Regions from separate parts of the Streptomyces sp. NBC_01244 genome, predicted to be linked through region 2. Evidence: riboswitches for the same ligand, from Rfam matches in the RefSeq annotation. Region 2 holds a riboswitch; each other region holds the start of a gene.

Region 1 (10,237 bases), 2.3 Mb from region 2:
GAGCAGGGCGCCGATGTTCTTGGCGACGGCACCGGGACGGACCGGCCGGCGGTTGCGCAGCTGTGCCGTCTTCACGGACGGCGCGGGCTTCGCGGACGGCGCGGGCTTCGGGGCGGTGGTGGTGGTCACTGCTCCTCCTCCTGCTTCAGGATCAGACGGAAGTAGAAGGACATGACGATCACGAGCATCAGGATCGTCAGGACGGAGATCGCCGCGGCCAGGCCGTAGTGGAACTGGCTCTGACCCTCGACGTAGGCGAAGACGGGCAGGATCTCGGAGCCGCGGTCGGGACCGCCGGCCTTCATCGCGTACACCTGGGTGAAGGCCTTGAAGACCCAGATCACCTCGAGGAACGTGGTGACGAGGAAGAACGACTTGAGGTTCGGGAAGACGACCTTCCAGAAGGTCTGCCAGCCGTTGGCGCCGTCCATCCGGGCCGCCTCGTACAGCTCGCCGCTGACGGTGGTCAGACCGGCGTACATGTTGAGGGCGACGAAGGGGATCGAGCCCCAGACCACCAGGACCGTCACGATCACGAGGGTGGAGAAGCCGGTGCCGAACCAGTTGTGCTGGTCGTAGCCGGAGAAGCCGAGCGTGCGCATCAGCCAGTTCATGACGCCGAACTGCTCGTCGAACAGCCACTGGAAGACGGTCACGGAGGCGACGATCGGCATGGCCCAGGCCATCACCAGCGCCATCGACAGGACCAGGCGCATCCACTTGCCGAGCTTGTTCAGCAGGATGCCGATGAGGCTGCCGATGATCATGATCAGCGCGACGTTGGCCGCGGTGAAGGCGAAGCTTCGGGCCACGACGGTCCAGAACTGCGAGTCGCCCAGCAGCTGGGTGTAGTTGTCCAGGCCGGTGAACGGCGACTTCCGCTGGATGAACTCGATCTTGTCGACCTTCTGGAACGACAGGATGATGTTCTTGATCAGCGGATACAGCAGCAGGGCGGCCATGCTGAGCACGGCCGGCCCGACCAGGAGGTAGGGCCACCACCCCGCGGGGAGCGACTTTCTGCTCTTTCTGCTCCCGCGAGGAGACGTGGGCGTTTCCTTGGCACCGGCGGGCGGCGGCGTCTCGGCCACCCCTGCGGACTTCTGTGGTGCGTCCTGTGGAGCGGAGGTCGCCGCTCCCTGGGAGTGCACGGTCATGTCTGGCTTCCTCGCGGTTGACTGTGGCGACCCGCACCCGCTTCCCCGCTCGGAGCAGGCGGCTCTTGCTTCCGTCAATGCGCGACCGGGGGCGCGGCGGGCGCTCGGGGCGCCCGCCGCACCCCCCGGTGCGATCACTGCTGGTACTGCTGGTGCTGCTGGTACTGCGTACTTCAGGTGATGCCGGGTGTTACTTGTTGATGCGGTTCGCGATCTCGGCGTCGGCGTCCGCGCCGGCCTTGGCCGGGTCGGTGCCGTTCAGGACCTTGGTCATGAAGTCCTTGATCGGGTTCGGCTCGGTCTCGACGTTCGCCCAGCCCGCGGTCACCGGGGTGATCTTGCCGTTGGCGCCGGCCTTGGCCATGGCCTCGGCGAAGGAGCCCGCCGGCGGGGTGAAGTTCGCGCCCACCTGGTTCGGGAGCAGCGCGCCCTTGGTCTCGGCGGCGTACTTGGTCATCTGGTCCTTGCCTGCGGCGAGGGCCAGCCACTCCTTGGCGAGCTCCTTGTTCTTGGAGCGCTCGGCGATCGCCAGGTTCGAGCCGCCGAGGAACACGGTGCCCGTCTTGTCGGCGGTCTTGCCCGGGATCGGGAAGTAACCGAAGTCGGCTTCCTTGCCCGCGTCCTTCAGCGCCTTCTCCGCGCCGCCGGCCTCCCAGCCGAGACCGATCCAGGACGAGACGCCGCCCTTGGGAACGATGTCGGTGGACTGCTGCGGGGTCGCCTCGTCCTTGTCCTTCGGGGCGGTGGAGAAGGACTGGAGCTTCTTGTAGAAGTCCATCGCGGAGGCGGCCTGCGGGGTGGCGAGGCCACCCTTCCACTTGGCGCCGTCCTTGGTGGCGAGGTCGCCGCCCTCGTCCCAGATGAAGCCCGCGAGGACGTACCAGCTCTGGCCGGGCAGGTAGATCGGCTGCGACTTCGGGTCGGCCGCCTTCAGCTTCTCCAGACCGGCGACCCACTCGTCGCGGGTGGTCGGCGGGGTGACGCCGGCCTTCGCGTAGGCCTTCTTGTCGTAGATGACGACGCGGTTGGCCGCGTACCACGGAGCGGAGTAGAGCTTGCCGTCCATCTCGGCCGAAGCCAGCATGCCCTTCGCCCAGGCGTCCGCGCCGAGCTTCGCCTTGTCCTTCGTCAGCTCGGCGAGGCCACCGGTGACCGCGTAACCCGCGGTCTGGGTGTTGCCGAGCTCCAGGACGTCCGGCGGGGTGTCCTCGGAGAGGGCCGTCGTGACCTTCTCCTGGATGCCCTTCCACTGCTGCGTCTCGACCTTGACCGTGACGCCGGGGTGCTTGGCCGAGAACTCGGCGTTGACCGCGTCGATCCAGGCCTTCGGCGCGGAGCCGTCCATCACCCAGACGGTGATCTCCTTGGGACCCGCGTCGGCCTTGGCCTTGCCGTCGTCGTTGCCGCATGCCGCGACTCCGGCCATCATGCCCACGACACTGACCGCCACGATGAGCTTGCGCTTCACGCCACCCTCCTCAGGGATGCTGCCTGCAACTTCCCTTGCCCGCCGCGGTGACTCAAAAAGCACCAAGTACTGCCCGTGGGGCCGGGATCCGATCCATATTGGTGTAGACCAGTAGCTGGAGCTTGGCCTAGACCTTTAGGGGTGTCAAGGGTCTAATGAGCGGGTGATCGGTCCGTTATCGGACCGACACCTGGGGGAGGGAGGAGGCCTGCCCTCCCTCCCGTGTCACGATGTGACCGCACATATCGGAGGAGCCGGTGACGGCAACGAAACTGGAGTCGGGAAGGCGGGCGGCGATGGCCACCGAAGGGGCGATCACGGAGCCGGACAGCGGGGCGGCCACCCGCACGGCACGCGTGCCCAAGTACTACCGACTCAAGCGCCACTTGCTCGATATGACCGAAACCCTTCCACCCGGTACACCGGTGCCGCCCGAGCGCACGCTCGCGGCCGAGTTCGACACCTCCCGCACCACGGTGCGACAGGCTCTCCAGGAGCTCGTCGTCGAGGGACGGCTGGAACGGATCCAGGGCAAGGGAACCTTCGTCGCCAAGCCGAAGGTCTCCCAGCCGCTCCAACTCTCCTCGTACACCGAGGACATGAGGGCCCAGGGCCTGGAACCCACCTCCCAGCTCCTGGACATCGGCTACGTGACGGCCGACGACACCCTCGCCGGCCTCCTCAAGATCGCCACCGGCGGCCGGGTCCTGCGCATCGAACGCCTCCGCCTGGCCAGCGGGGAGCCGATGGCCATCGAGACCACGCACCTGTCGGCCAAGCGCTTTCCCGCGCTGCGCCGTTCGCTGGTCAAGTACACCTCCCTCTACACCGCCCTCGCCGAGGTGTACGACGTGCGCCTCGCCGAGGCGGAGGAGACCATCGAGACCTCGCTGGCCACCCCGCGGGAGGCCGGACTGCTCGGCACCGACGTCGGACTGCCGATGCTGCTGCTTTCCCGCCATTCGCTGGACACCGACGGGGAGCCCGTCGAGTGGGTGCGTTCCGTATACCGCGGCGATCGTTACAAGTTCGTCGCCCGACTCCAGCGCCCCGCCGTCTGATTCGTAGTTGACTCTCGTTCCGCTATACGGACGGGGGGTTACGTCCAGCGGTCGGCCCCCCGTAGATTCCCTGCGCCATTACGCAGATGATCAACGAGGGGACGACGGATCATGACGGAACCACGACCGGAAGCAACACCGCCGGAAACAACACGGCCGGAAGCCGCACAGGCCGTACGGGACGCGGCGAGTCCGGGAACCACGCCGGGCTCGCCCACCTCATCGGGGGGCGCGTCCCCCAAGGCCGTGGCCGCGTGGGTGCTGGTCGGGCTCGTGGGGGCCATCGGCTGGGGCGTGCTGGCGCTCTCCCGCGGCGAGGAGATCTCGGCCGCCTGGCTGCTCGCCGCCGCACTGGGTTCTTACGCGATCGGCTACCGCTTCTACGCGCGCTTCATCGCGCACCGCGTCCTGAAGGTGGACAAGACCCGCGCCACCCCCGCCGAACGACTTGACAACGGTGTCGACTTCCACCCGACCGACCGGCGGGTGCTTTTCGGTCACCACTTCGCCGCCATCGCCGGCGCCGGACCCCTCGTGGGTCCCGTACTCGCCTCGCAGATGGGCTACCTGCCCGGCACCATCTGGATCGTCGTCGGCGTGATCTTCGCGGGCGCCGTCCAGGACATGGTGACGCTCTTCTTCTCCACCCGGCGCAACGGCCGTTCGCTCGGCCAGATGGCCCGGGACGAGATCGGCCCGGTCGGCGGCGCCGCCGCGCTGATCGGCGTCTTCGCCATCATGATCATCCTGCTGGCCGTGCTGGCGCTGGTCATCGTCAACGCGCTGGCGCACTCCCCGTGGGGCGTCTTCTCCATCGGCATGACCATCCCGATCGCCCTCTTCATGGGCTTCTACCTGCGCGTCCTGCGCCCGGGCAAGGTCACCGAGGTCTCCGTCGTCGGCGTGGCGCTGCTGCTGCTCGCCATCGTCGCGGGCGGCTGGGTCGCCGAGTCCTCGCTGGCGGACACCTTCACCCTGGAGAAGGAGACGCTGGTCATCTGGATGATCGCCTACGGCTTCGTGGCGTCCGTCCTGCCGGTGTGGATGCTGCTCGCCCCGCGCGACTACCTCTCCACCTTCATGAAGGTGGGCACCATCGGGCTGCTGGCCGTGGGCGTGGTCATCGCCATGCCCACGCTGAAGATGCCGGCGGTCACCGAGTTCGCCTCGCGCGGCGACGGCCCGGTCTTCGCCGGCTCGATGTTCCCGTTCGTCTTCATCACCATCGCCTGCGGAGCCCTGTCCGGCTTCCACTCCCTGGTCTCCTCGGGCACCACCCCGAAGATGATCCAGAAGGAGACCCAGGTCAGGGTCATCGGCTACGGCGCGATGCTGACCGAGTCCTTCGTCGCCATCATGGCGATCATCGCGGCCTGCATCATCGATCCCGGCCTGTACTTCGCCATCAACTCCCCCGGCGGGGTCGTCGGGGCCACCGTCGAGACGGCCTCGCAGGCCGTGACGAACTTCGGCTTCGCCATCTCCCCCGAGGCCCTCGCGCAGGCCGCGAAGGACGTCGAGGAGACCAGCCTGCTGTCCCGTACGGGCGGCGCGCCGACCTTCGCACTCGGAATGTCGGAGATCTTCTCGGCCGTGATCGGCGGCACCTCGATGAAGGCCTTCTGGTACCACTTCGCGATCATGTTCGAGGCCCTGTTCATCCTGACCACGGTCGACGCGGGAACCCGCGTGGGCCGGTTCATGCTCCAGGACACCCTCGGCAACGTGCACAAGTCCTTCAAGGACGTCAGCTGGAAGCCGGGCGTCTGGTTCGCCAGCGCGATCGTCGTCGGCGGCTGGGGCTACTTCCTGTGGGTCGGCGTCAAGGACCCGCTGGGCGGCATCAACCAGCTCTTCCCGCTGTTCGGCATCGCGAACCAGCTCCTCGCCGCGGTCGCCCTGGCCGTCTGCACCACCCTGCTGATCAAGTCCGGCCGGCTCAAGTGGGCCTGGGTGACGGGCGTTCCGCTCGCCTGGGACCTGGCCGTCACGCTCACCGCCAGCTACCAGAAGATCTTCTCCGACAACCCGAAGATCGGCTTCTTCGCGCAGCGGGACGTCTACCAGGACGGCATCGACGCGGGCAAGGTCCTCAAGCCCGCCAAGAACATGGACGAGATGCACACCGTCGTCACCAACGCCACGGTGGACGGCGTCCTGTCGGTGTTCTTCGCCCTGCTGATCATCATCGTGCTCGTGGACGCGGCCCGGACCTGCCTCCGGGCCATCCGCAAGCCCGAGTCGGTCACCCTGACCGAGGTCCCGTGGACCGAGTCCAGGCTCGTCGCCCCGGCCGGGCTCATCCCGACCGCCGAGGAGCGCGCGGAGCTCGCCGCGGCCGGCCTCGACTCGGGCGGGGGCCGGGTGGAGGACCCCGTGCGGGAACCGGCGTGACGCGCCTGCACCACGTGCTGAGCCGGGCCCGGTACTTCGTACGGGAGTTCTCGGGCGAGGCGGCCTACGACCACTACGTCGCCCACGCCCGTACGCACGACCCCGACGCCGAGGTCCAGTCGCGCCGGGCCTTCGAGCGGGCCCGTACGGACGCCCGCGAGGGCGATCCGCGCGAAGGGTTCCGCTGCTGCTGAGCCGGAGCGCCCCCGGGGCCGCCGCATCACCGTCCACCCGACGGAATGCGGCGGCCTCTTTCCTTGCCCTGTCGCACACTCGGAGCCATGGACATCATCATCAGGACGGCGGCGACCGCCGAATACGAAGAGCTCGCCGAGATCACCGCACGGGCCTACCTCGACGACGGACTGCTGACCTTCGGTGAGAAGGACCCCTACCTGGGCCGGCTGCGCGACGTCGCCGGCCGGGCCCCCGCCGGCGAGGTGCTCGTCGCGGAGTACGAGGGCACGCTGCTCGGCGGTGTGACCTTCGCCCCTCCCGGCAGCCCGCTGTGCGATATCGCGGGTCCCGGCGAGGCGGAGTTCCGGATGCTGGCCGTCTCCCCGGCGGCGCGCGGACGCGGCGCGGGCGAGGCCCTCGTACGGGCCTGCGTGAGCCGCGCCCGGGACCTGGAGGGCGTGGGCCACCTGGTGCTGTCGACCACCGAGAAGATGCTCGGGGCGCACCGGATCTACGACCGGCTGGGCTTCGTACGGACGCCGGAGCGGGACTGGTCCCCGGTTCCGGGCCTGCCGCTGCTGACCTACCGCCTGGAGCTCTAGGGCCGTACCGCCCACGGGGAGCGACACAACATGTGGGGGCTACCGCAAGCAGCGGCCCCCACATGTATGCTCATGCTCGCTGTCGTCGCAGGGGAATCCGGTGAGAATCCGGAACTGTCCCGCAACGGTATGAAATGCACCGACTCGCTCGGCGCATCCGCAAGTCCGAGGACCTGTCGACAGTGCGCCCGGCTCGACCGAACCGGGTGCAGACACGTCCGGGCCTCGCGGTTGGGCCGGTGGACGCCACGTGGCGCACGCGCACTGCCCTGCCAGGCACGCGCTCCCCCACGTGCGCCCCCTCGCGCCCCGCACCAAAGGTGTTCCCGGAGCCGAGCGAGGGAGAGCTCCCCCCGTGACCATCGCGCCTTCCGCACCGCGCGCCGAGTCCGACCCGTCCGCCTATGAGGGTCCGGGGGCCGCGCTCCTGCGCACGCTCACCGAGCTGACCGCCGATCTGCCCGACACCGACCCCGGCCGGGTCGCCGCCGCCGCGCTGCGCGGCCGCAGCGCCGCCGCCGACGAGGCGGAGCTCCGTACGCTCGCCACCGAGGCGGCCGCCGGGCTGATCTCCGAGGACCCGGCCTACTCCCGCCTCGCCGCCCGCCTGCTGACGCTGGCCGTGCGCGTCGAGGCCGCCGGCCAGGGCGCCACCTCCTTCTCCGGCTCCGTCGAGGTCGGCCACCGCGAGGGGCTGATCGCCGACCGCACCGCGGACTTCGTGCGCCTGCACGCGAACCGGCTCGACGCACTGGTCGGGCACGCGCTCGCCGAGGGCGCGGACGACCGCTTCGGCTTCTTCGGCCTGCGCACCCTGCACAGCCGCTACCTGCTGCGCCACCCGATCACCCGCCAGGTCATCGAGACCCCGCAGTTCTTCATGCTGCGCGTGGCCTGCGGCCTCGCCGAGAACGAGTCGGTCCAGGCCGTCGAGGAAGTGGCCTCGCTCTACCGGCTGATGAGCCGCCTCGACTACCTGCCCTCCTCCCCCACCCTCTTCAACTCCGGCACCCGGCACCCGCAGATGTCCTCCTGCTACCTGCTGGACTCCCCGCTGGACGAGCTCGACTCGATCTACGACCGCTACCACCAGATCGCGCGCCTCTCCAAGCACGCCGGCGGCATCGGCCTCTCGTACTCCCGCGTCCGCGCCCGCGGTTCGCTGATCCGCGGTACGAACGGCCACTCCAACGGCATCGTGCCGTTCCTGAAGACCCTCGACGCCTCCGTCGCCGCCGTGAACCAGGGCGGCCGCCGCAAGGGCGCCGCCGCCGTCTACCTGGAGACCTGGCACGCGGACATCGAGGAGTTCCTGGAGCTCCGCGACAACACCGGCGAGGACCAGCGCCGTACGCACAACCTGAACCTGGCCCACTGGGTGCCGGACGAGTTCATGCGCCGCGTGAACGCCGACGCCGCCTGGTCGCTGTTCTCCCCGGCCGACGTCCCCGAGCTGGTCGACCTGTGGGGCGACGCGTTCGACGCGGCCTACCGCAAGGCCGAGGAGTCGGGCCTGGCCCGCAAGACCATGCCCGCCCGCGACCTGTACGGCCGGATGATGCGCACCCTCGCGCAGACCGGCCAGGGCTGGATGACCTTCAAGGACGCCTCCAACCGCACGGCGAACCAGACCGCCGAGCCGGGCACCGTCGTCCACTCCTCGAACCTCTGCACCGAGATCATCGAGGTCACCAACGACGGCGAGACGGCCGTCTGCAACCTCGGTTCGGTCAACCTCGGCGCCTTCGTCCTGCCCGGGACGGGCGACGTGGACGGCGGCATCGACTGGGAGCGCCTGGACGAGACCGTCCGCACCGCGGTCACCTTCCTCGACCGCGTCGTGGACATCAACTTCTACCCGACCGAGCAGGCCGGCCGCTCCAACGCCCGCTGGCGCCCGGTGGGCCTGGGCGCGATGGGCCTCCAGGACGTCTTCTTCCAGCTGAAGCTGCCCTTCGACTCCCCCGAGGCGAAGGCCCTGTCCACGAAGCTCTCCGAGCGCATCATGCTCGCCGCGTACGAGGCCTCCTGCGACCTGGCCGAGCGCAGCGGCCCGCTCCCCGCGTGGGAGCGGACCCGCACCGCCCGCGGCGTCCTGCACCCGGATCACTACGACGTCGAGCTGAACTGGCCGGAGCGCTGGGACGCGCTGCGCGCCCGCGTCGCCAAGAGCGGCATGCGCAACTCCCTGCTCCTGGCCATCGCCCCGACGGCGACCATCGCCTCCATCGCGGGCGTGTACGAGTGCATCGAGCCGCAGGTCTCCAACCTGTTCAAGCGCGAGACCCTGAGCGGGGAGTTCCTCCAGGTCAACGGCTACCTGGTGCAGGAGCTCAAGCGGCTCGGCGTCTGGGACGCCCAGACCCGCGAGGCGCTGCGCGAGGCCTCCGGCTCGGTCCAGGGCTTCGGCTGGATCCCGGCCGAGGTGCGCGAGCTGTACCGCACGGCGTGGGAGATCCCGCAGCGCGGACTGATCGACATGGCGGCGGCCCGTACGCCGTTCCTGGACCAGTCGCAGTCGCTGAACCTGTTCCTGGAGACGCCCACCATCGGCAAGCTCAGCTCGATGTACGCGTACGCCTGGAAGCAGGGCCTGAAGACCACGTACTACCTGCGCTCCCGCCCCGCGACGAAGATCGCCCGCGCCGCCTCCGGCAGCACGGTCCCGGCGGCCGCCACCCCGCTCCCGCAGGCCGTCGACGCCGACGCGCTGGCCTGCTCCCTTGAGAACCCCGAGTCCTGCGAGGCCTGCCAGTAATGTCCGACACCACCAAGAACCTCCTGGACCCGGGCTTCGAGCTCACGCTCCGCCCCATGCGCTACCCGGACTTCTACGAGCGCTACCGGGACGCGATCAAGAACACCTGGACCGTCGAGGAAGTCGACCTCCACTCGGACGTCGCGGACCTCGCGAAGCTGACGCCCTCCGAGCAGCACATGATCGGCCGCCTGGTCGCGTTCTTCGCGACGGGCGACTCGATCGTCTCGAACAACCTCGTGCTGACCCTGTACAAGCACATCAACTCCCCGGAGGCGCGCCTGTACCTGTCGCGCCAGCTCTTCGAGGAGGCCGTGCACGTCCAGTTCTACCTGACGCTGCTCGACACCTACCTGCCCGATCCGGACGACCGCGCGGCCGCCTTCGACGCGGTCGAGGAGATCCCCTCGATCCGCGAGAAGGCTCAGTTCTGCTTCCGCTGGATGGACTCGGTCGAGAAGATCGACCGCCTGGAGACGGCCTCCGACCGCCGCCGTTTCCTGCTGAACCTGATCTGCTTCGCCGCGTGCATCGAGGGCCTGTTCTTCTACGGGGCGTTCGCGTACGTGTACTGGTTCCGGTCGCGCGGCCTGCTGCACGGCCTGGCGACGGGCACCAAC
Region 2 (10,237 bases):
GTTCACGGCCTCCTTGGCCATCATCGCGACCGGCTTCGACATCCCGGCGACGGTTTCCGCCACGGAGAGGGCCTCGGCGAGCAGCTCGTCCGCCGGGACGATCCGTGAGACGAGCCCCGCGCGCTCGGCCTCCTCGGCGCCCATGGTGCGGCCCGTCAGGCAGAGTTCCATCGCCTTGGCCTTGCCGACGGCGCGGGTGAGCCGTTGGGATCCGCCGATCCCGGGGATGACGCCGAGTTTGATCTCGGGCTGTCCGAACTTCGCGGTGTCGGCGGCGAGGAGGATGTCGCAGAGCATCGCCAACTCGCAGCCACCGCCCAGCGCGTAGCCGGAGACCGCGGCGATGGTGGGCGTACGGACCTGGCCGAGCCGGTCCCAGGCACCGAACCAGTCGGAGAGGTACATGTCCATGTAGCTCCGCGGGCGCATCTCTTTGATGTCGGCGCCGGCGGCGAAGGCCTTCGCGGAGCCGGTGAGGACGATGCAGCCGACTTCGGCATCCCGGTCCAAGGCCTCGGCGGCGGCCACGACCTCGTTCATGACCTGGAGGTTGAGGGCATTGAGGGCCTGCGGCCGGTTGAGGGTGAGGACGGCCACCCGTCCCTTGCGTTCCAGCAGGATGGTCTCGTACGTGGTGCCGTCGCTCATGGGGTGGCTCCGTTCTGGGGTCGCAGGGTGCGGACGATCGCCGAGAAGTCCAGGCCGGCGCCCTCGCCCTCCGCGAACGCGGCGTACAGTTCGGCGGCCTTGAGGCCCAGTGGCGCGTCCACACCGCCGGCCCGCAGGGCGTTGGCGGCCAGGCCGAGGTCCTTGGCCATGAGCGGCGCGGCGAAGCCGGGCCGGTAGTCGCGGTTGGCGGGACTCGTCGGAACCGGCCCGGGGACGGGGCAGTTGACGGTGAGCGCCCAGCACTGGCCGGAAGCGGTGGAGGCGACGTCGTAGAGGGCCTGGTGGTCCAGGCCGAGGCTCTCGGCGAGGACGAAAGCCTCGCTGACGCCGATCATCGAGACGGCGAGGATCATGTTGTTGCAGATCTTCGCAGCCTGCCCCGCCCCCGCGGACCCGCAGTGGACGGCCTTCTTCCCCATGGCGTCCAGGAGCGGCTGCGCCGCGGCGAATTCCGCGGCGCCCCCGCCCGCCATGAAGGTGAGCGTGCCGGCCTCGGCGCCCACCACACCGCCGGACACCGGGGCATCGAGCGCCCGGTGACCGGCCGCTACGACGGCCTCGTGCGCGGCGCGGGCGTCGGCGACGTCGATGGTGGAGCAGTCGACGAAGAGGGTGCCGGGCCGGGCGGCGGCGAGCAGTCCCCCTTCCCGGTACAGGGCGAGGACGTGGCGGCCGGCCGGCAGCATGGTGATGACCACGTCGGCGCGAGTGGCGGCGTCGGCAGCCGATGCCGCGGGTTCGACACCGGCGGCGGCAGCCGCCGCCAGCTGGTCCGGTACGAGGTCGAAGCCGAGGACGCGGTGCCCGGCCTTGACCAGGTTGCCGGCCATCGGGCCGCCCATGTGGCCGAGTCCGATGAATGCGACGGTGCTGGTCACCAGGCGACCTCCTGTGACGACGGGGACGGGGCGAGGCGGAGTTCGCGGTCGCCGAGCGGGGCGAAGAACCGTTCGACCTCCGCCGGGCCGACGGCTTGGAGGGTGGCGGGGGACCAGCGCGGGTCACGGTCCTTGTCGATGACCTGGGCGCGGATGCCTTCGACGAGGTCGGGCGAGGACAGGGCGGCGACGGAGACGCGGTACTCCTGTTCCAGGACCCGTTCCAGGGGGCCGAGCCGGCGGGCTCGGCGGAGCGCGGCCAGGGTGACTTTGACCGCGGTGGGGGACTTCGCCGGCAGCGTGTCCGCCGAGGCCTTCGCGGCCGGGAGGTCCGCGGCGAGCAGCCGCGCGAGGATCTCCTCGGCGGTGTCCGCGGCATAGCAGTGGTCGATCCACTCCCGGTGGCCGTGGAGCACGCCGACGGGTACGGGCTCCACGAACCGCTCCAGCACCTCGTGTACGGAGCCGTGCGCGAGGTCCGAGGCCAGCGCCGGCAGCCGGTCGGCGGGTACGAAGTGGTCGGCGAGGCCGCACAGCAGGGCGTCCGCCGCGCCGACCGGCGTCCCCGTCAGGGCCAAGTGGGTGCCCAGCTCGCCGGGGGCCAGAGCGAGCAGGTACGTTCCGCCGACGTCGGGAACGAAGCCGATGCCGGTCTCGGGCATGGCGATGCGGGAGCGTTCGGTGACGATGCGGACGGTGCCGTGCGCGGAGATCCCGACGCCGCCGCCCATGACGATGCCGTCCATCAGGGCCACGTACGGCTTGGGGTAGCGGGCGATGCGGGCGTTGAGGCGGTACTCGTCGCGCCAGAAGTCCGCCGAGGCCGTGCCGCCGCTGCGGGCGTCCTCGTAGATCGCGCGGATGTCGCCACCCGCGCACAGGCCGCGTTCGCCGGCGCCCTCGATGACCACCGTCTCGACGGCCGGGTCGTGCTCCCAGACGGTGAGGGCCTGGTCGATGCGCAGGGCCATGGGATGCGTGAGGGCGTTGAGGGCCTTGGGACGGTTGAGCGTGATGTAGGCGGCGTGGCCCTCGGTGCGCAGGAGGACGTGGTCGGGTTCTTCGGGGGATGTGTGGTTCATCGCAGGGTCTCCGTCAGTCCGCGCGCGACGATGACGCGCATGACCTCGTTGGTGCCTTCCAGGATCTGGTGGACGCGCAGGTCGCGGACGATCTTCTCGATGCCGTATTCGCTGAGGTAGCCGTATCCGCCGTGGAGTTGGAGGGCGCGGTCGGCGACCGCGTAGCCGGTGTCGGTGGCGAACCGCTTGGCCATCGCGCACAGTCGCGGGGCCAGCGGATCGCCCGCGTCGAGGGCCTCCGCGGCCTGCCGGAGCAGGGCGCGGGCGGCGGCGAGTTCCGTGGCCATGTCGGCCAGCCGGAACTGGAGCGCCTGCGCGTCCAGGAGCCGGCCGCCGAAGGCCTCGCGGTCCGCGAGGTAGGACAGGCTGCGGTCCAGGGCGCTCTGCGCGCCGCCCAGCGAGCAGGCGGCGATGCCGAGGCGCCCGCCGTTGAGGCCGTTCATGGCGATGCGGAAGCCGTCCCCCTCGACGCCGAGGCGGCGATCGTCGGGGACCCGGACGGCGTCGAGGATGACCTGGCGGGTGGGCTGCGCGTTCCAGCCCATCTTGGCCTCGTTGGGGCCGAACGAGACTCCGGGGTCTTCGCGTTCGACGACGAAGGCCGAGATGCCGCCCGGGCCGGCCTCGCCCGTCCGCGCCATGACCACGTAGACGCCCGAGGCTCCGGCGCCGGAGACGAACTGCTTGACGCCCGTCAGGACGTAGTGGTCGCCCTCCCGCTCGGCGCGGGTGCGCAGGGCGGCGGCGTCGGAGCCGGCGCCCGGCTCGGTCAGGCAGTAGCTGCCCAGGGTGTCCGCCGAGCAGAGGCCGGGAAGCCAGCGCTCTCGCTGGCCCCGGTTCCCGTAGCGGTCGATCATCCAGGCGACCATGTTGTGGATGGACAGGTACCCGGCGATGGACGGGCAGCCGGTGGCGAGGGTCTCGAAGACGAGGACCCCGTCGCTCCGGCTGAGACCCGAACCGCCGTGCTCCTCGCGGACGTAGACCCCGCCGAGGCCCAGACCGGCGGCCCGGCGCAGGACCTCCACGGGGAAGTGCTTGGTCCGGTCCCACAGGACGGCGTGGGGAGCGAGATGCTCCTGGGCGAAGTCGAGGGTGACCTCGGCGAGGGCGAGCTGGTCCTCGGTCAGGGTGGCCACCGGGCTCATCCCGTCGTCGGAATGCTGAAGTTCGCGCCTTCCTTGGCCCCGGAGGGCCAGCGCGAGGTCACGGTCTTCGTGCGCGTGTAGAAGCGGATGGAGTCGGGACCGTGCTGGTTCAGGTCGCCGAAGCCGGACCGCTTCCAGCCGCCGAAGGTGTGGTAGGCGACGGGGATGGGGACGGCACGTTGACGCCGACCATGCCGGCGCCCACCCGGCGGGTGAAGTCGCGGGCGGTGTCCCCGTCCCGGGTGAAGATCGCGACGCCGTTGCCGTACGGGTGTTCCGTGGGCAGGCGCAGCGCCTCCTCGTAGTCGGCGGCCCGTACGACGCTCAAGACCGGGCCGAAGATCTCCTCGCGGTAGATCCGCATCCCCGGGGTGACGCGGTCGAAGAGGCTGGGCCCGGTGAAGTAGCCGTTCTCGTGCCCGGGCACGGTGAACCCGCGTCCATCGACGAGGAGTTCGGCCCCTCGGTTGCTCCGATGCCGACGTAGCGGTCCACCCGGTCCAGTGCGTCGCGGCTGACCAGGGGCCCGAAGTCGGCCTCGGGGTCGTCGGAGCGGCCGACGCGCAGCGTGGCCAGGCGCTCCTTCAACTTCGCGACCAGGGCATCCGCGGTCTCCTCGCCGACGGGCACGACGACGGAGACGGCCATGCAGCGTTCCCCGGCAGAGCCGTATCCGGCGCCGATCAGCGCGTCGACGGCCTGGTCCAGGTCGGCGTCGGGCATCACGACCATGTGGTTCTTGGCCCCGCCGAAGCACTGGGCGCGCTTGCCGTGCGCGGCGGCGGTGGCGTAGACGTACGCGGCGATCGGGGTCGATCCGACGAAGCCGAGGGCCTGGACGCGGGGGTCTTCGAGGAGGGTGTCGACGGCTTCCTTGCCGCCGTTGACGACATTGAGCACGCCGGCCGGCAGGCCTGCCTCCAGGAAGAGTTCGGCCAGCCGCAGCGGTACGGACGGGTCTCGTTCGGAGGGCTTCAGGACGAAGGAGTTTCCACAGGCCAGGGCGGGGGCGGCCTGCCAGAGGGGGATCATGGCGGGGAAGTTGAAGGGGGTGATCCCGGCGACGACGCCGAGCGGCGAGCGCAAGGAGTGCACGTCGATGCCCGTGCTCGCGTTGTCGGTGAATTCTCCCTTGAGCAGGTGCGGGATCCCGGCGGCGAACTCGACCACCTCCAGGCCGCGTTGCAGGTCACCGTGGGCGTCGGCGACGGTCTTGCCGTGCTCGGCGGACAGCAGCCGGGCGAGCGAGTCCCGTTCCCCTTCGATCAGTTGGAGGAAGCGCAGCAGGACGCGTGAGCGGCGCTGCGGGTTCCACCGGGCCCAGTCGGCCTGAGCCTCTTCGGCGTTGGCGATGGCGGCCTCGGTGTCGGCGCGCCCGGCCAGGGGGACCCGGGCCTGGACCGTCCCGGTGTTGGGGTCGTACACGTCGGCGAAGAGGCCGGAGGTTCCGACCGTGTGCTTGCCGCCGATGAAATGGGTGAGCTCGCGGACCATGGGTGCCTGCTCTCGTCAGGTGAGATCCGGGGAATGGCACGGCCTGCCGGCGGACGGCACCCGATGGGATGCGCCGCTGGGGAAGGTCGTGGGACTACGAGCGCGCGGAAGTGGTGTGCGCGCGCTCCGCCGGATCACCAGGGTCGTGGGTACAAACCGGTGCCATGCGTGTCTGCTCCATCCTCGTGGACAACACGGAACATCCGCGGCCGGTATCCTGACTCCCGGATCCCCGCGTGCCGCCCGCCTTCCCGACAGACCTCGTCAGTGGCGTGTGGATGGCAGCACACTCCCCGGTCACAGTGGCGGGACCGTGCCGGTTTTTCACCGGCTTCCCTGCACCGCGGACCTTATGGGCACGAACATATAGTTGGACGTCCTAGTAAGTCCAGACCCACCGCCCGCGCGCCTACAGTCGGTGCATGCGCATCGTCTCCCTGCTCCCGGCGGCCACCGACATCGTGGCGGAACTCGGCCTCGCCGCCGACCTGGTCGGACGCACCCACGAATGCGACTGGCCGCCCGCGGCGGTCGCCTCCGTACCCGTGGTCACCCGGGCCGAGTTCGCCGCCGAGGACCTCAGCAGCCGGGAGATCTCCGAGGCCGTGGGCGGGGCCGCCCACTCCGGGTCCTCGCTCTACACCCTGGACACGGAGGCGCTCGCCGCCCTCGCCCCGGAACTCGTCCTCACCCAGGACCTGTGCGACGTGTGCGCCGTGTCCTACGAAGGAGTCTCGCGAGCCGTGCGCGTGCTCGACGGCGGTGCCCGCGTACTGAGCCTGGAGCCGCGCACCCTCGATGACGTACTGGACTGCCTGGTCACCGTGGGGGAACTGCTCGGAGTGCGCGAGCGGGCGGAGCGCCGGCGGACGGCGCTGCGCGCCCGGCTCGAGGAGGTACGGCGGCTGACGGCAGGCCGTGCCAGGCCCCGGGTCGTGGCCATCGAGTGGCTCGACCCGCTGTGGCCCGCCGGGCACTGGGTGCCCGAGCAGATCACGTATGCGGGAGGCGAACCGTTGCTCGCCGCACAGGGCGAGCACACGAAGCCGATGACTTGGGAGGCGGTCCGCGCTGCCCGCCCGGACGTGGTGCTGCTCTTGCCCTGCGGTTTTCCGCCCGAACGCACGCTCCGCGAGCGCGACCTGCTGACGTCCCTCCCCGGTTGGAACGATCTCCCCGCGGTACGGGCAGGGGCCGTCTGGGTGCTGGACGGGCCCGCCTACTTCAACCGCCCCGGCCCGAGGGTCGTACGCGGAGCCGAGGTGCTCGCCCATGTCCTGCACGGCGTGCAGGCGGGTGATCCCGTCACCGCGGGCGAGGCCCGCCGCACGGACTGAGCGGCCGGGTTCCGGTCAGTCGCGGGCGGAGGCGGGAATGCCCGCAACCGGGTACGGGACGAAGGTGCTGCTGTTCTCGTCGACGGCCAGGGTCCGGCCGAGCGGCGGGACCGCGCGCTGGGGGCAGTCGAGCCGTTCGCACAGGCGGCAGCCCATGCCGATGGGGGTGGCGGCCGACCTGTTGTCGAGGTCCAGTCCGTCCGCGTACACGAGCCGGGACGCGTGCCGGGTCTCGCATCCGAGGCCGATGGCGAAGGTCTTGCCCGGCTCGCCCCAGCCGCCGCGGTGACGGGTGACGGCGCGCGCGGTCCACAAGTACCGCTGCCCGTCGGGCATGGCGGCGACCTGGACGTGGATGCGGCCGGGCGCGGCGAAGGACTCGTACACGTTCCACAGCGGGCAGGTGCCGCCCGCGCGGGAGAAGTGGAACCCGGTGGCGGACTGCCGCTTGGACATGTTCCCGGCGCGGTCGACCCGGACGAAGGAGAAGGGGACGCCGCGCAGCCTGGGGCGTTGCAGGGTGCTGAGGCGGTGGCAGACCGTCTCGTAGCCGAGCCCGAAGTGGTCGGTGAGCCGCTCGATGTCGTAGCGGAACTCCTCCGCCGAGGTGTGGAAGGCCGTGTAGGGGAGGATCAGGGCGGCCGCGAAGTAGTTCGCGATGCCGATCCGTGCCAGGGCGTGCGTGGGGGAACCGGGTGTGAAGTCCTCGGTGGCCAGCCGGTCGAGTTCGTCCCCGTACTCGATCAGGGCGAGTTGGGTGGCCATGCGGAAGGCCTGCTGGCCCGGGCGGAGCCGGTTCGACAGGTGGAGTACCCGGGCGGCGGCGTCGTAGTGGTGCAGCCGGTCGGAGTCCGCGGAGATGCGGATCCCGTGGCGGTCGGCGAGTCGGAGGTTCAGCGCGCGGATGACGTCCCCGGGGCGGATGCCGATCGCGCGGGCCAGCTCCTCGGCGGCGAAGTCGGCGTCATGGAGGTAGTTCTGCCGCCGGTAGAAGAACTCGCGGATCTCCTCGTGGGGCGAACGCGGAGACTCCGCCACCGCGTCGCGGCCGTCGGCGGCGTCGGCGAGCCGCTCCGCCAGCAGCTGGCTCCGGCGGCCGAGGTCCAGCAGCACCGAGGCCACGGCCGGCATCCGGGTGGCCAGGTCGGCCAGATCGGAAGGGGACACGCGGGCCTCGGCCACCTGCTGGGCGAGGGCCTCGCGCAGGTCGGCCACCATACGGCTGGTGTCACGCTCCGAGAAGAAGCCGGGATCCACCCCGAACGCCTCGGTCAGGCGCAGCAGTACGGGGACGGTGAGCGGGCGCGAGTCGTGCTCCATCTGGTTGAGGTAGCTGGGTGAAATGCCGAGGACCCTGGCCAGGTCGGCCTGGGTCATGCGGCGCTCCTCACGCAGCCTGCGCAGCCGCGCTCCCGCGTACGTCTTGCTCACCGGACTCCTCCAGGGTCGGACGGGCTCCGTCAGCATAGGGCGACTTCGCCTTTCCCGAGGCTTCGCAAACTTGGCAAATTCGGCCTCGAAGATTCACAAACCTTGGCAGTTGTACCCCCTTGATGGCATCCAGTGCCACTGCCAGAGTCGGTCCTGCGGCCAGCCGGTACCGGTAGCCGGAACGGACCCCGGGTCGCCGATCAATGCCCTGATTTCGGTGATCCGGCCATCCCGCTTCCGGTAGATCGGCAGCATTGCTCAGCTCCGCCCCCCGTAGGCGGTCCGGCGGCCGCATCTCGCACTCAGGCACAGAGTGCCACCACCTGGGCTTCGGTCCAGGGCATTGGCAAGACAAGCGACGGATGGAAACGGTGACGGTCATGGCAGAGGCGAACACGACGATGACGGCGGCGACGGCGGCGGCCGAGCAGCTGAAGCAGCGGTGGGCGGACGACCCGCGGTGGGCGGGCATCGAGCGGACGTACACCGCCGAGGACGTGGTCCGGCTGTCCGGGAGCGTCCGAGAGGAGCACACCCTGGCCCGGCGAGGAGCGGAGCGCCTGTGGCGGCAGCTCCACGAGCAGGACTACATCCACGCGCTGGGCGCGCTGACCGGCGGCCAGGCGGTCCAGCAGGTGCGGGCCGGCCTGCAGGCGATCTACCTGTCCGGCTGGCAGGTGGCCGCCGACGCCAACCAGGCCGGGCACACCTACCCGGACCAGAGCCTGTACCCGGTGAACTCCGTTCCCCAGGTGGTCCGCCGGATCAACAACGCGCTGCTGCGCGCCGACCAGATCGCCACGGCCGAAGGCGGCTCCGACACCACGGACTGGCTGGCCCCGATCGTCGCGGACGCCGAGGCCGGCTTCGGCGGACCGCTGAACGCCTTCGAGCTGACGAAGGCGATGATCGCGGCCGGCGCCGCGGGCATCCACTACGAGGACCAGCTCGCCTCGGAGAAGAAGTGCGGCCACCTCGGCGGCAAGGTCCTCGTCCCCACCTCGCAGCACATCCGCACCCTCAACGCGGCGCGCCTCGCCGCCGACATCGCCGGCACGCCGACCCTGATCATCGCCCGCACCGACGCCCTGGCAGCGAACCTGATCACCAGCGACGTCGACGAGCGCGACGCCCGGTTCGTGACGGGCGAGCGCACGGCGGAGGGCTTCTACCGCGTGCAGAACGGCACGGCCCCGGTGATCGCCCGTGGCCTTGCCTACGCCCCGTACGCCGACCTCATCTGGGTCGAGACCGGCACCCCGGACCTGGAGCAGGCCCGCGAGTTCGCCGAGGCGATCCACGCGCAGTACCCGGACCAGATGCTGGCCTACAACTGCTCGCCGTCCTTCAACTGGAAGGCAGCACTGGACGACGATCAGATCGCCAAGTTCCAGCGCGAGCTGGGCGCGATGGGCTACCGCTTCCAGTTCATCACCCTGGCAGGCTTCCACTCCCTCAACCACGGCATGTTCGACCTGGCCCGCGGCTACGCCGAGCACGGCATGACCGCGTACGTCGACCTCCAGGAGCGGGAGTTCGCCGCACAGGCGCAGGGCTTCACCGCGGTCAAGCACCAGCGCGAGGTCGGCACGGGCTACTTCGACCTCGTCTCCACCGCCGTCAACCCCGCCTCCTCCACCACCGCGCTGGCCGGCTCCACCGAGGAAGAGCAGTTCCACTAGCCCCCGCCCCCCGCCCCCCGCCGAGGAGAAGATCCGCATGTCACTCAAGCCCCTGATCAGCAGTGTCCAGGTCCTCGGTGTGCCGGGTGAGCGCCACGAGGAGATCCTGACGCCCCCGGCCCTGGAGTTCATCGGCCGGCTCGACGCGGCGTTCGCCGACCGCCGCCTCGACATCCTCAAGGAGCGGCGCCGCCGCTCCGCCCACCTGGCCGACGGGAAGCAGCTCGTCTTCCCGCTCGCCACGCGAGCCGTACGCGACGACTCCCACTGGCGGGTCGCACCTCAGGGCCCCGGGCTCACCGACCGCCGGGTGGAGATCACCGGGCCGCCCGAACGCCGCATGACGGTCAACGCCCTGAACTCCGGCGCCCGGGTGTGGATGGCGGACTTCGAGGACGCCACCGCGCCCACCTGGGACAACGTCATAGGAGGCCAGCTGAACCTGCTCGACGCCATCGAGCGGCGCATCGACTTCACCACGGCGGAGGGCAAGGAGTACCGCCTCGGCGAGAACCT
Region 3 (10,237 bases), 2.1 Mb from region 2:
CTGGAAGGGCACCGAGCCGCGCGTCTTCCTCGCCTTCAGCAACGGCGAGCAGTCGTGCGTGGTGTCCGCCCGGGCCAAAGACGTACGGGAGCTGTGCCGCCGGATGACCGAGCTGGTGCCGCGCGGCCAGGAGCACCGGTACTACGACCTCGACGCCGAGCTGAGCGCCCTCCTGCCCAGCTGAACCGGGTAAACGCGATCAACCGGGTGAGCCCGGCGAACGCGGCGAACCCGGTGCAACCACGACCGTAGCGGGCGCGTCTTCACGGGTGACACCGTTCCCCGTCTCTCGGAATCGAGGGGACGCCATGAACCGTCCACGCCGCCGGCAGGCCACCGCACTGGGGTTGGGCGCACTGCTCTCCGCCATGCTCGCCTTCGCCGCCCCGGCCTCCGCCGCAGCCACGACCGCCGCCGCCACCACTACCGCCACCACGATCACTCCGCTCGTCGTCAATGCCCGCTGGGGCGGGCACTGCACGTACGACCGCGTGGTCATCGACCTGCAGGGATACGTACCCGAGGTCACCGTCACCCGCGTCCCGTCGCTGATCTACGACGGATCCGGCAAGCCCGTCCCGCTGCCCGGGCGGTACTTCCTGGAGATCCGCCTGCACCCCGCCGCCGGACACGACGACGCGGGCCGCAACGTCTACCGCGGGCCCAAACTCCTCAAGATCTACCTGCCCAAGCTGAAGGGCATCGCCCTGACCGGCGACTACGAGGGGTACGTCACCTTCGGCGCCGCCTTCGACACCAAGCCCGCCTACACCTCGTTCAAGCTGCACGCCCCGGAGCGCTTCGTCCTGGACATCGCGCACCCGAACGTCTGCTGAGCACGCCGGCGGGAGGAGTGAAGAGGGAGGCGGGACCGGGGGCTACCGGTGCTCGGGGTTCGGGAAGTCGAAGCGGCAGCCCGCGTCCCACAGGGAGCGCTGGTTGCCGTGCGCCGGCATCCCGCCGGACCGCTTGAGCAGAGCGGCCAGGTGCATGAGGTTCCAGCTCATGAAGGCCGTGTTCCGGTTGGTGAAGTCGTTCTCGGGTCCGCCGGATCCGGGGTCCAGGTACGAGGGCCCGGGTCCGGCCTCGCCGATCCATCCGGCGTCGGCCTGCGGGGGGATCGCGTAGCCGAGGTGCTGGAGGCTGTAGAGGATGTTCATGGCGCAGTGCTTGACGCCGTCCTCGTTCCCGGTGATCAGCGCCCCGCCCACGCGCCCGTAATAGGCGTACTGTCCCTGCTCGTTCAGGATCGAGGAGCAGGCGTAGAGCCGCTCGATGACCTGCTTCATCACCGAGCTGTTGTCCCCGAGCCAGATCGGGCCGCACAGCACGAGGATGTCGGCGTCCATGATCTGGCTGTAGAGCACCGGCCACTGATCGCTCTCCCAGCCGTGGTCGGTCATATCGGGCCAGACACCGGTGGCGATGTCGTGGTCGACGGCCCGGATGAGCGAGGTCCGGACCCCGGCCGCCTCCATCACCGCGCGGCTCTTGTCGATCAGGCCCTCGGTGTTGCTGGGCTCGGGCGATCGCTTGAGCGTGCAGTTGACGTAGACGGCGGTGAGGTCGGAGTAGTCGAAGGAGTGCGCGGTGTCGGTAGCCACCCGTCCAGCCTCTCCGGGGCCCGGCGCGGCCGCCACCGGGCCGCGCCCGTCCGGGCGACCGGGCGACCGGGCGACCGGCGCAGGCGATGAGGACCTCGCGGCCGGTTCGTCCGTACGGAAGGGCGCGCCGAAGCGGGCAGCCGGGCCCGGGCTGCCACGGATCCGTGGAACTCCGTTTCCACGCGGGGCCATTGAGGCAGACGGCAGCCGCACGGGCACACGGCGTGACGCACAAGCGGAATCCGGTCACCACCCGGCGCGATCGGGGCGGGTTGTGACCGGTCCGCGCGGCCGACTAGGGTCAGCGGGCCTTGGTGTTCGGGAAACCGGTGGGAAACCGGTGCGGCCCTCGCCACTGTGATCGGGAAGTCCGGCTCCACTCCTGCGGGAAAGCCACTGGGCTGCGCGGGAGGTTCCGCGCTGCCCGGGAAGGCGGAGCATGGACATCAACCCGTGAGCCAGGAGACCGGCCGGGGCGCGTTGTCCATCCACGAGGTGCTGGAGAGGTCTCCCTACTCATGCATATAGCCGAGGGGTTTCTGCCCCCTTTGCACGCGGTCGCCTGGGGCGCCGTGTCCGCCCCCTTCGTCGTCCACGGCGTCCGCTCGCTCACCCGCGAGGTGAAGGCCAACCCGGAGAGCACGCTGCTGCTCGGCGCTTCCGGAGCGTTCACTTTCGTCCTGTCCGCCCTGAAAATCCCCTCCGTGACGGGCAGTTGCTCGCACCCCACGGGCACCGGGCTCGGGGCGATCTTGTTCCGGCCGCCGATCATGGCGGTGCTCGGCACGATCACCCTGCTGTTCCAGGCCCTGCTGCTGGCGCACGGCGGGCTCACCACCCTCGGCGCCAACGTCTTCTCGATGGCCATCGCCGGCCCGTGGGCGGGCTACGCCGTCTACCGGCTGCTGCGGAAGTCCGGTCTCCCGCTGATGGTCACCGTGTTCTTCGGCGCCTTCTTCGCCGACCTGGTCACCTACTGCGTCACCAGCGTGCAGCTCGCCATGGCCTTCCCGGACCCGGCTTCCGGTTTCCCGGGCTCGCTCGCGAAGTTCGGGGGGATCTTCGCGGTCACCCAGATACCGCTGGCCGTGAGCGAGGGGCTGCTGACCGTCCTGGTGATGCGGCTGCTGATGGCGTCGAGCAAGTCGGACCTGGTCCGGCTGGGCGTCGCGAAGCTGACCTCCGCCCGTACCGAAGAGAAGGCGGCGGCCTGATGAGCGGGATGTCCAAGAACGCGAAGATCAACACGCTGCTGCTGCTCCTGGTGGCGGCGCTGGCCGTCCTGCCGCTCGCCCTGGGGCTGGGCGAGGGCAAGGAGGAGCCCTTCGCCGGCGCCGACGCGCAGGCCGAGGTGGCGATCACCGAGCTGAAGCCGGATTACGAGCCCTGGTTCTCCCCTCTGTACGAGCCCCCTTCCGGCGAGATCGAGTCCGCGCTGTTCGCCTTGCAGGCGGCGCTGGGCGCGGGCGTGCTCGCCTACTACTTCGGCGTCCGCAAGGGCCGCCGCCAAGGAGCGGCCGCCGCCGCTGCCGCCGCCGCCCCGGAGGCGTAGGCGGTGCTGCCGATCGACGTGGCCGCGCACGGCAGTCGCTGGCGCGGTCGGCACCCGCTGGAGAAGGCCCTGCTCGGGGTCGGGCTGACGGTCACCGCCGTGTGCCTGCCGCCCTGGCCGGGCGGGCCGCTGGTGGCCGCCGCCACCCTCGCCGTGCTGCTCGGCCCGGCCGGGGTGGCCGGCCGGCAGCTCTGGCGGGCCTTCCGGATCCCGCTCGGCTTCTGCTTCACCGGGGCGCTGCCGCTGCTGTTCGCCGTCGGGGGCCCGGCGGGTCCGGTGTCCCTGGCCCCCGACGGCCCCCGACTGGCCGCCGAACTGCTGCTGCGCACCTCGGCGGCCTCGCTCGGACTACTGCTGTTCGCCTTCACCACCCCGGTCTCCGACGTACTGCCCCGGCTGGTCCGGGCCGGGGTGCCGGCCCCGGTCGTAGACGTGGCCCTGGTCATGTACCGGATCGGCTTCCTGCTGCTCGACTCCATGGCCCAGGTCCGCCGGGCCCAGGCGGCCCGGCTCGGGCACACCGGCCGGGCGGCGGTGTGGCGTTCCCTGGCCGGGCTCGCCGCCACCTCCTTCGTACGGGCCTTCGACCGCGCGGCCAAGCTCCAGGCGGGGCTGGCCGGACGCGGTTACGACGGGGCGCTGCGGGTCCTCGTACCGGAGGCGGCCCTGTCGTGGCGCTTCCTGACGGCAACCGCCGGCCTGCTGGCGTCCCTGATCACCCTGACCCTCACCCTGAAGGGGCTCTCCCTGTGAACCCGTCGCTGCCCCCCTCACCCCACCCGGTGGTGGAACTGTCCGGCGCGGGCTACGCCTACGAGGACGGCCCGGCGGTCCTGACCGGCGTCGACTTCGCCATCGCGCCGGGCCGGGCGCTGGCCCTGCTGGGCCGCAACGGCAGCGGCAAGACCACGCTGATGCGGCTGCTGAGCGGCGGCCTGCGGCCCGGCGCGGGATCGCTGCGGCTGGACGGCACGGAGGTCTCGTACGACCGGGCCGGCCTGACCCGGCTGCGCACGTCCGTCCAGCTGGTGGTGCAGGACCCCGACGACCAGCTGTTCGCGGCCTCGGTGGAACAGGACGTGTCCTTCGGCCCGATGAACCAGGGGCTCCCCGCTCCGGAGGTCCGCGCCCGCGTGGACTCGGCCCTCGCCGCGCTGGACATCACGCACCTCCGGGACCGCCCCACGCACCTGCTCTCCTACGGGCAGCGCAAGCGTGCGGCGATCGCGGGGGCGGTGGCGATGGCTCCGCGGGTGCTGATCCTGGACGAGCCGACGGCCGGCCTGGACCCGGACGGCCAGGAGCGGCTCCTCGACGTCCTCGCGGGACTGCGGGCCTCCGGCACGACGGTGGTCATGGCCACCCACGACGTGGACCTGGCGGTGCGCTGGGCCGACGACGCGGCGGTCCTGACCCCGGCGGGCATCCGCTTCGGCCCCGCCGAGCCCCTCCTCTCGGACCCGCCCCTCCTCACCTCGGCGGGCCTGCGCCCGGCGTGGTCCCCGGCGGTGACGGCCTTCCTGCGCGCCCACGGCCACCTGGCGGCGGGCGCCCCCGGACCGCGCGATCCGCAGACACTGGCCGCCTGGGGGCAAATCTAGGATGGCCGCATGTCGCTCCCGCACGCCATCCTCACCGCCCTGCTCGAGAAGCCCTCGTCGGGGCTGGAGCTGACCCGGCGGTTCGACAAGTCGATCGGGTACTTCTGGTCCGCGACGCACCAGCAGATCTACCGCGAGCTCGGCCGGCTGGAGGAGGCCGGGCTGATCCGGGCGCTGCCCAGCGAGGGGCCCGTGCGGGGGCAGAAGAAGGAGTACGAGGTGCTGCCCGCCGGGAGCGGGGAGCTGGCGCGATGGGTCGGGGAGCGGCAGGATCCCAAGCCGGTGCGGGATCCCCTGCTGCTGCGGATCCGGGCGGCCGCGGTGGTGGGGCCGCAGGGGCTGGCCGCGGAGCTGCGGCGGCATCTGGAGCTGCACCGGGCCCAGTCGGCCGTGTACGAGGGCATCGAGGAGAAGGATTTCCCGGCCGGCCGGGACTCCGACGAGGACCGGTTGCGGCGTGTCGTGCTGCACGCGGGAACCGGGTTGGAGACGTTCTGGCTGCGCTGGCTGGAGGAGGCCCTCGCCGAGGTGGAGGGCATGGCCGCCGAGCCGCGGCAGGCCTGACGCGCGCCCCCGGCCCGGCAGGGGCCGGGGGGCGGCGCGGGGGCTTACTTGTTCAGGGAGTCCCAGAACTCGTCGAAGCTCAGCAGGCCGTCGCCGTTCGAGTCCTTGGCCGCTATCACGGCCTCCGCGACCGGGCCGGCGAAGGGGTCGCCCATCGCCGCCATCGCCGAACGGAACTCGTCGGCCGTGACGAAGCCGTCACCGTTCACGTCGAACTTGCCGAACGTCGTCCGTGCGTTCTCGATGTCCGCCACTGGGTCCACCCCTTCTTGGTGCTTGTTGACCGGCTCAGGGTAGCGGCATGCCCGGCCCCCTCACGCCCCGGGTCCCGTTCGAGCGGCAGATAGAAATTCAATTACTCTTCCGTAGTGCGGAAGCGATAATTCCAGCCAACAATTCAAGCCCCCACTTGTCACGCTCCGGGACCACGGCATAACGTAGCGACATTGCCGCCACACCGGGAGCGCAGGGCTCCCAGGGACAAGCGGCAACAAGGGCGATCACACAGGTGACGATCACAGCTGACGCATCATTCGAAGTTCTGCCCTTCACCCGCACTTGCCACCACATCTGGGAAGACGGCGACCATGTGCTCATCGGAGTGAGTCCTGGGAACAGCTACTTCAGCTCCGAGCGCATATCCGGCCTCACCCGATGGGCCACGACCCGGTTCGCACAGGTCGACTTCGTCTACGCAGACCTCCACGTGGACCGGATGTTCGCCGCCTTCGGCTACACCCAGGAACACGCCGAGAAGCGTGCGACGAAGGAAATCAAGGCAGTCCGGCGAAGGATTCTCAAGGGCGTGGAGGAGTCAGGGCCTCTGCATGCCGAGATCCGAGTGAGGGCACTTTCGGAGTTCCAGACGAACCCCGTCTACCAACTTCTGCACAGACGCGTACTCCATTTCCTGGAGTCCGACGACGAATTCCGCAAGGGCTGCGAGGAAATGGCCCTGCACTTTGTCGGATCCAAGTTGCCGGAAGGTGAATCAATCACCGACGCACAGTTGCAGGTGTGTTTCGATTACATGGCAGCCGAGCTGCCGTTCTTCATCGACACCCCGAGCATTCTCGACGTGCCGTCCTCCGTGGCGGCCTACCACGTCAAGATGCCGATGACCGACGTCCTCTTCGCGCGCGGTGGGGGCCTGCGCGCGACGAGGAACCAGGCATACGCCGTGGTACGGCCCGAGGCGGCCGAAAAGGCACAGAGCAACCCGAACAACCCGAACCCGAACCACCTGAACGCGAACACGCACGCGCACACCGCACCAACCGAAGGGACCGTCGATGAGCGTCGAGCAGCTTGAGGGCACCGGGCCGACCGCCGAGCCCCTCATCGACTTCCCCCTCTCCCGGCGCGGTGACGTGCTCCCGGAGGAGTGCACCTGGCTCCGCGAGAAGGCGCCGGTCGCGAAGGTCCGTACCCTCACCGGGGACCCGGCCTGGCTGGTGAGCAGCTACGCGCTGGCCAAGCAGGTGCTGGAGGACGAGCGCTTCAGCCTCAAGGACACGGCCAATGCCGGTGTCCCGCGCCAGTACGCGCTGACGATCCCGCCCGAGGTCGTCAACAACATGGGCAACATCAACAGCGCCGGACTGCGCAACGCGGTCATGAAGGCGCTCAACCCGCGCCAGAAGGGCCTGCAGGACTGGCTGCGCGCGAAGGCCGGCGAGCTCATCGACCAGCTCCTCGCCGAAGGGGGGCCCGCCGACCTGCGGGCCGGGTTCGCAGATCCCTTCTCCGCGGCCATGCACTGCCAGGTGCTGGGTGTGCCGTTCGAGGACTGGCGGCGGCTGATGTCGGGGCTGGACGTCGCGTTCATGACCGCTCGCGAGCCGTTCTCCGACTCGGCGCTCAACTGGTACAAGGACGTCGGCTACTTCGAGGACCGGCTGAAGGCGCAGCTGGCGCTGCCTGCCGAGGAGCGTACGGGGCTCCTCGGCAAGTTCGCCGAGCTGAAGGAGGCGGACCCGGAGTCGGCGCATCTGACCGACGACATGTTCGCCACCGTCGCCGTCTCGCTCTTCGGAGCCGGCGCCGTCTCCACCTCCGCGTTCCTGACCCTGGCGGTCCTGGCACTGCTGCAGAAGCCCGAGCTGATCGGGTACCTGCGCAAGCACCCGGAGCGCATGGGCAAGGCCGTGGAAGAGCTGCTGCGCTGGAACCTGTCCGTGGGCGACGGCCTGCCGCGCATCGCGATGGCGGACATCCAGGTCGGGGACGTGCTGGTCAAGGAGGGCGAGCTGGTCCTCGTCCTGCTGGAGGGGGCCAACTTCGACCCGGAGGCCTTCGAGAACCCCGACGAGCTGGACCTGGAGCGCGAGAGCTCCAGCGCCAACCTCGCCTTCGGCGCCGGCCGGCACTTCTGCCCGGCCTCCGCGCTGGGCCGGGCGCACGCCGAGATCGCGCTGGAGGTGCTGGTCGAGCGGCTGCCCGAGCTGCGTCTCGCGGTGCCCGCGGAGAACCTCGTGTGGCGGACCGGCTTCATCAAGCGCCTTCCCGAGCGGCTCCCCGTCGCCTGGTGAGGAGGCGGCGGTGAGCGGCCCAGAGTGCCCCGGGAGCTGTGCGAGCTCCCGGGGCACGCCCGTTCCCTCTCTGCTCGCGCGCTCGCGTCCTACCGGAAGATGCCGGTGTGGCCGAGGGAGTAGCGGCCGGGCTGCGGGTAGACGGCGAGGCCGTGCGGTCCACCGCCCACGGGGATCTTGGCGAGCTGATTGCCGGTGGTGGTGTCGATGGCGTAGACCTCGGAGTTGTAACGGCCCGAGAGCCACAGCACCTTGCCGTCGGCGGAGACCCCGCCCATGTCGGGGCTGCCGCCGTCGGGCAGTTCCCACTTCTTGGTCAGCTTGTTCTGGGTGAAGTCGAAGACGGAGACGGAGCCTTCGCCCCGGTTGGAGACGTACATCTCCTTGGAGTCGCGGCTGACGTAGAGGCCGTGGCAGCCCTTTCCGGTGGGCAGCAGCTTGGGGGTCTCGAACTTGTCGCCGCCGAGCACCCACATGCCGTGCGCCATCATGTCCGCGACGTAGAAGGTCTTTCCGTCCGGCGAGACCTTGACGTCCTGCGGCATCGCGCCCTCGAAGGGCAGTTTCTGCTGGCCGACGACCTCCATCTTCTCGGTGTCGACCTTGAGCAGTTCGCCGGAGAACTCGCAGCTCACGATGAAGTAGCGGCCGTCCGCGGAGAAGTCCGCGTGATTGACGCCGAAGCAGGTCACGGGGACGGTCTTCACGCGGTCCATCGTGTGCGGATCGCGGAAGACCAGCTCCTTGTCCATCGAGGCCATGACCACCGCGTACTTGCCATTGGGCGTGAAGTACAGGTTGTACGGGTCGTGCACCTCGACGGGCTTGCCGGCCTCTCCGGTGGCCGGGTTGATCGGGGTGAGCGTGTGGCCCCGGTTGTTGTTGACCCAGAGGGTCTTCATGTCCCAGGACGGGACCACGTGCTGGGGCTGGATGCCGACGGGGATGGTGTCGATGACCTTGTAGGTGACCGGGTCGATGACGGACACCGTGTTGGAGGAGGTGTTCGGCACGTAGACGCGGGACGGGAAGTCCTTGACCACCGGGGAGAGTTTGTTCGGCCGGTCCGCCGCGTACACGTCGTTCGGATCGAGGAGCGGCGGCATTCCGGCCAGGCCCGGCGGCGCGGCCGGTACGGCCTTGACGGGCGCGGCGGGCCCCTTCGTGCCGAGGGCCTCGGCGGGTCCCTTGTCGGCCGCTCCGCAGCCGGTCAGGGCGGCGAGGACCAGGCCGGCCAGCAACGCGGTGGCCTTCCGGGGAAGGCGGGTGGTCGTCATGGGGTCAGCAGCTCCGTGGTGGTCACCGCGCGCAGTTTGCGGCGTGCGAGTTCTTCGAGGAGGGGTGGCATCGCGTCGACCGTGTCCGCGTAGCCGAAGTGCAGGCTCACCACCGATCCGCCTTGGATCGGGCCGATGACGGTGCGGATGACGGCCGCGGCACCGGGCGAGGTGAAGTCGAGGGAGTCCACGTCGTACGAGAGGACGTGCGGGTAGCCCGCCCGCTGGGCCAGTTTTCGCACCAGGGGGGTGGCGTACTGGGTCTGGGACGGGCGGAACCAGGTGCCGATGGATCCGGTCAGCCGTTTGAGCCGGTCGGCGCAGCCGGTGATCTCGGCGTACGCCTGCTCCTCGGGCATGGTGTTGATCGCGAGGTGGCGCTGGGTGTGGTTGCCGAGCTCGTGGCCGCCGTCCAGGATCCGGCGGGCCATCTCCGGGTGGGCGTCGAGCCAGGCGCCGATGGCCAGTACGGTGACCCGCGCGCCCGCCCTTTCCGCTTCGGCGAGCACCGCCTTGGCGATGGCGGGGTCGCCGTTGCCGTGGAAGGTGAGCGCGACGCCGGGCCGGCCGCGGGGACCGTGCCCGATCTCCACGGGCTGGCCGGCGAACCGGCGCGGGGCGGGGGCCGCCTTGCCCCGGGCCGCCGCTTTGTCCGGGGCGGCCTTCGCCGGGGCCGCGGGGCCTGCGGGGGCCGTCCCGGAAACGGACGGCCCCGCAGTGGTGGGGGCGTCCGTGCCACAGGCGGAGGCGAGGACGCCGGCGGCGACCGCCGCGCCGGCACGGAGAGCGGATCGGCGGTCCGGGTAGCAGAGCACCCGCCCATTTAAGGGGTGGATGCCCGTGTAGGTATTGATTGACCCAATTCAGGACCTTCGGTCGAACCGGGTCCACCCGCCCACTGTCCGCTATGTGATCAACGATTCACGCAGAGCGGCCGATCTTTACACACTGATTACGAGGCCAGTGGCCCACCTCACCTAAGATTTAGGTAGAAAGTCTTAGGATATGCACACTTATGTCCAACTTGGGACTTTTGGCATTTGGTCCCTCTTCTGCCATAGTCGGAATCACGGCTTCCCGTTGACCCGAGCGAAGTCCCTGCCGAGGA

The links. Region 2 has a riboswitch for cobalamin ahead of OG247_RS38180 (CoA-acylating methylmalonate-semialdehyde dehydrogenase). Riboswitches for the same ligand answer to the same signal wherever they lie in the genome.
Region 1: linked by a shared signal. The riboswitch ahead of OG247_RS28420 (ribonucleoside-diphosphate reductase subunit alpha) and the one ahead of OG247_RS38180 (CoA-acylating methylmalonate-semialdehyde dehydrogenase) in region 2 are both predicted to bind cobalamin.
Region 3: linked by a shared signal. The riboswitch ahead of OG247_RS29495 (energy-coupling factor ABC transporter permease) and the one ahead of OG247_RS38180 (CoA-acylating methylmalonate-semialdehyde dehydrogenase) in region 2 are both predicted to bind cobalamin.

Annotation. Positions count from the first base shown of each region.
Region 1 covers NZ_CP108488.1:6,273,048-6,283,284, reverse strand. The annotation lists gene OG247_RS28455 (carbohydrate ABC transporter permease) at 1-15, opposite strand, end outside; gene OG247_RS28450 (carbohydrate ABC transporter permease) at 126-1,157, opposite strand; gene OG247_RS28445 (extracellular solute-binding protein) at 1,348-2,625, opposite strand; gene OG247_RS28440 (GntR family transcriptional regulator) at 2,922-3,686, shown strand; gene OG247_RS28435 (carbon starvation CstA family protein) at 3,798-6,080, shown strand; gene OG247_RS28430 (YbdD/YjiX family protein) at 6,077-6,274, shown strand; gene OG247_RS28425 (GNAT family N-acetyltransferase) at 6,362-6,859, shown strand; cobalamin riboswitch at 6,926-7,054, shown strand; gene OG247_RS28420 (ribonucleoside-diphosphate reductase subunit alpha) at 7,215-9,617, shown strand; gene OG247_RS28415 (ribonucleotide-diphosphate reductase subunit beta) at 9,617-10,237, shown strand, end outside.
Region 2 covers NZ_CP108488.1:8,575,963-8,586,199, forward strand. The annotation lists gene OG247_RS38160 (enoyl-CoA hydratase) at 1-648, opposite strand, end outside; gene mmsB (3-hydroxyisobutyrate dehydrogenase) at 645-1,547, opposite strand; gene OG247_RS38170 (enoyl-CoA hydratase/isomerase family protein) at 1,544-2,629, opposite strand; gene OG247_RS38175 (acyl-CoA dehydrogenase family protein) at 2,626-3,777, opposite strand; partial or broken gene OG247_RS38180 (CoA-acylating methylmalonate-semialdehyde dehydrogenase) at 3,774-5,271, opposite strand; cobalamin riboswitch at 5,462-5,632, opposite strand; gene OG247_RS38185 (cobalamin-binding protein) at 5,694-6,608, shown strand; gene OG247_RS38190 (short-chain fatty acyl-CoA regulator family protein) at 6,624-8,039, opposite strand; gene aceA (isocitrate lyase) at 8,441-9,721, shown strand; gene aceB (malate synthase A) at 9,759-10,237, shown strand, end outside.
Region 3 covers NZ_CP108488.1:6,507,946-6,518,182, reverse strand. The annotation lists gene OG247_RS29510 (SsgA family sporulation/cell division regulator) at 1-184, shown strand, start outside; gene OG247_RS29505 (AMIN-like domain-containing (lipo)protein) at 369-836, shown strand; gene OG247_RS29500 (flavodoxin family protein) at 879-1,604, opposite strand; cobalamin riboswitch at 1,900-2,093, shown strand; gene OG247_RS29495 (energy-coupling factor ABC transporter permease) at 2,123-2,818, shown strand; gene OG247_RS29490 (energy-coupling factor ABC transporter substrate-binding protein) at 2,818-3,156, shown strand; gene cbiQ (cobalt ECF transporter T component CbiQ) at 3,160-3,909, shown strand; gene OG247_RS29480 (energy-coupling factor ABC transporter ATP-binding protein) at 3,906-4,757, shown strand; gene OG247_RS29475 (PadR family transcriptional regulator) at 4,767-5,321, shown strand; gene OG247_RS29470 (EF-hand domain-containing protein) at 5,366-5,575, opposite strand; gene OG247_RS29465 (tRNA-dependent cyclodipeptide synthase) at 5,830-6,633, shown strand; gene OG247_RS29460 (cytochrome P450) at 6,614-7,852, shown strand; gene OG247_RS29455 (YncE family protein) at 7,942-9,129, opposite strand; gene OG247_RS29450 (polysaccharide deacetylase family protein) at 9,126-9,944, opposite strand.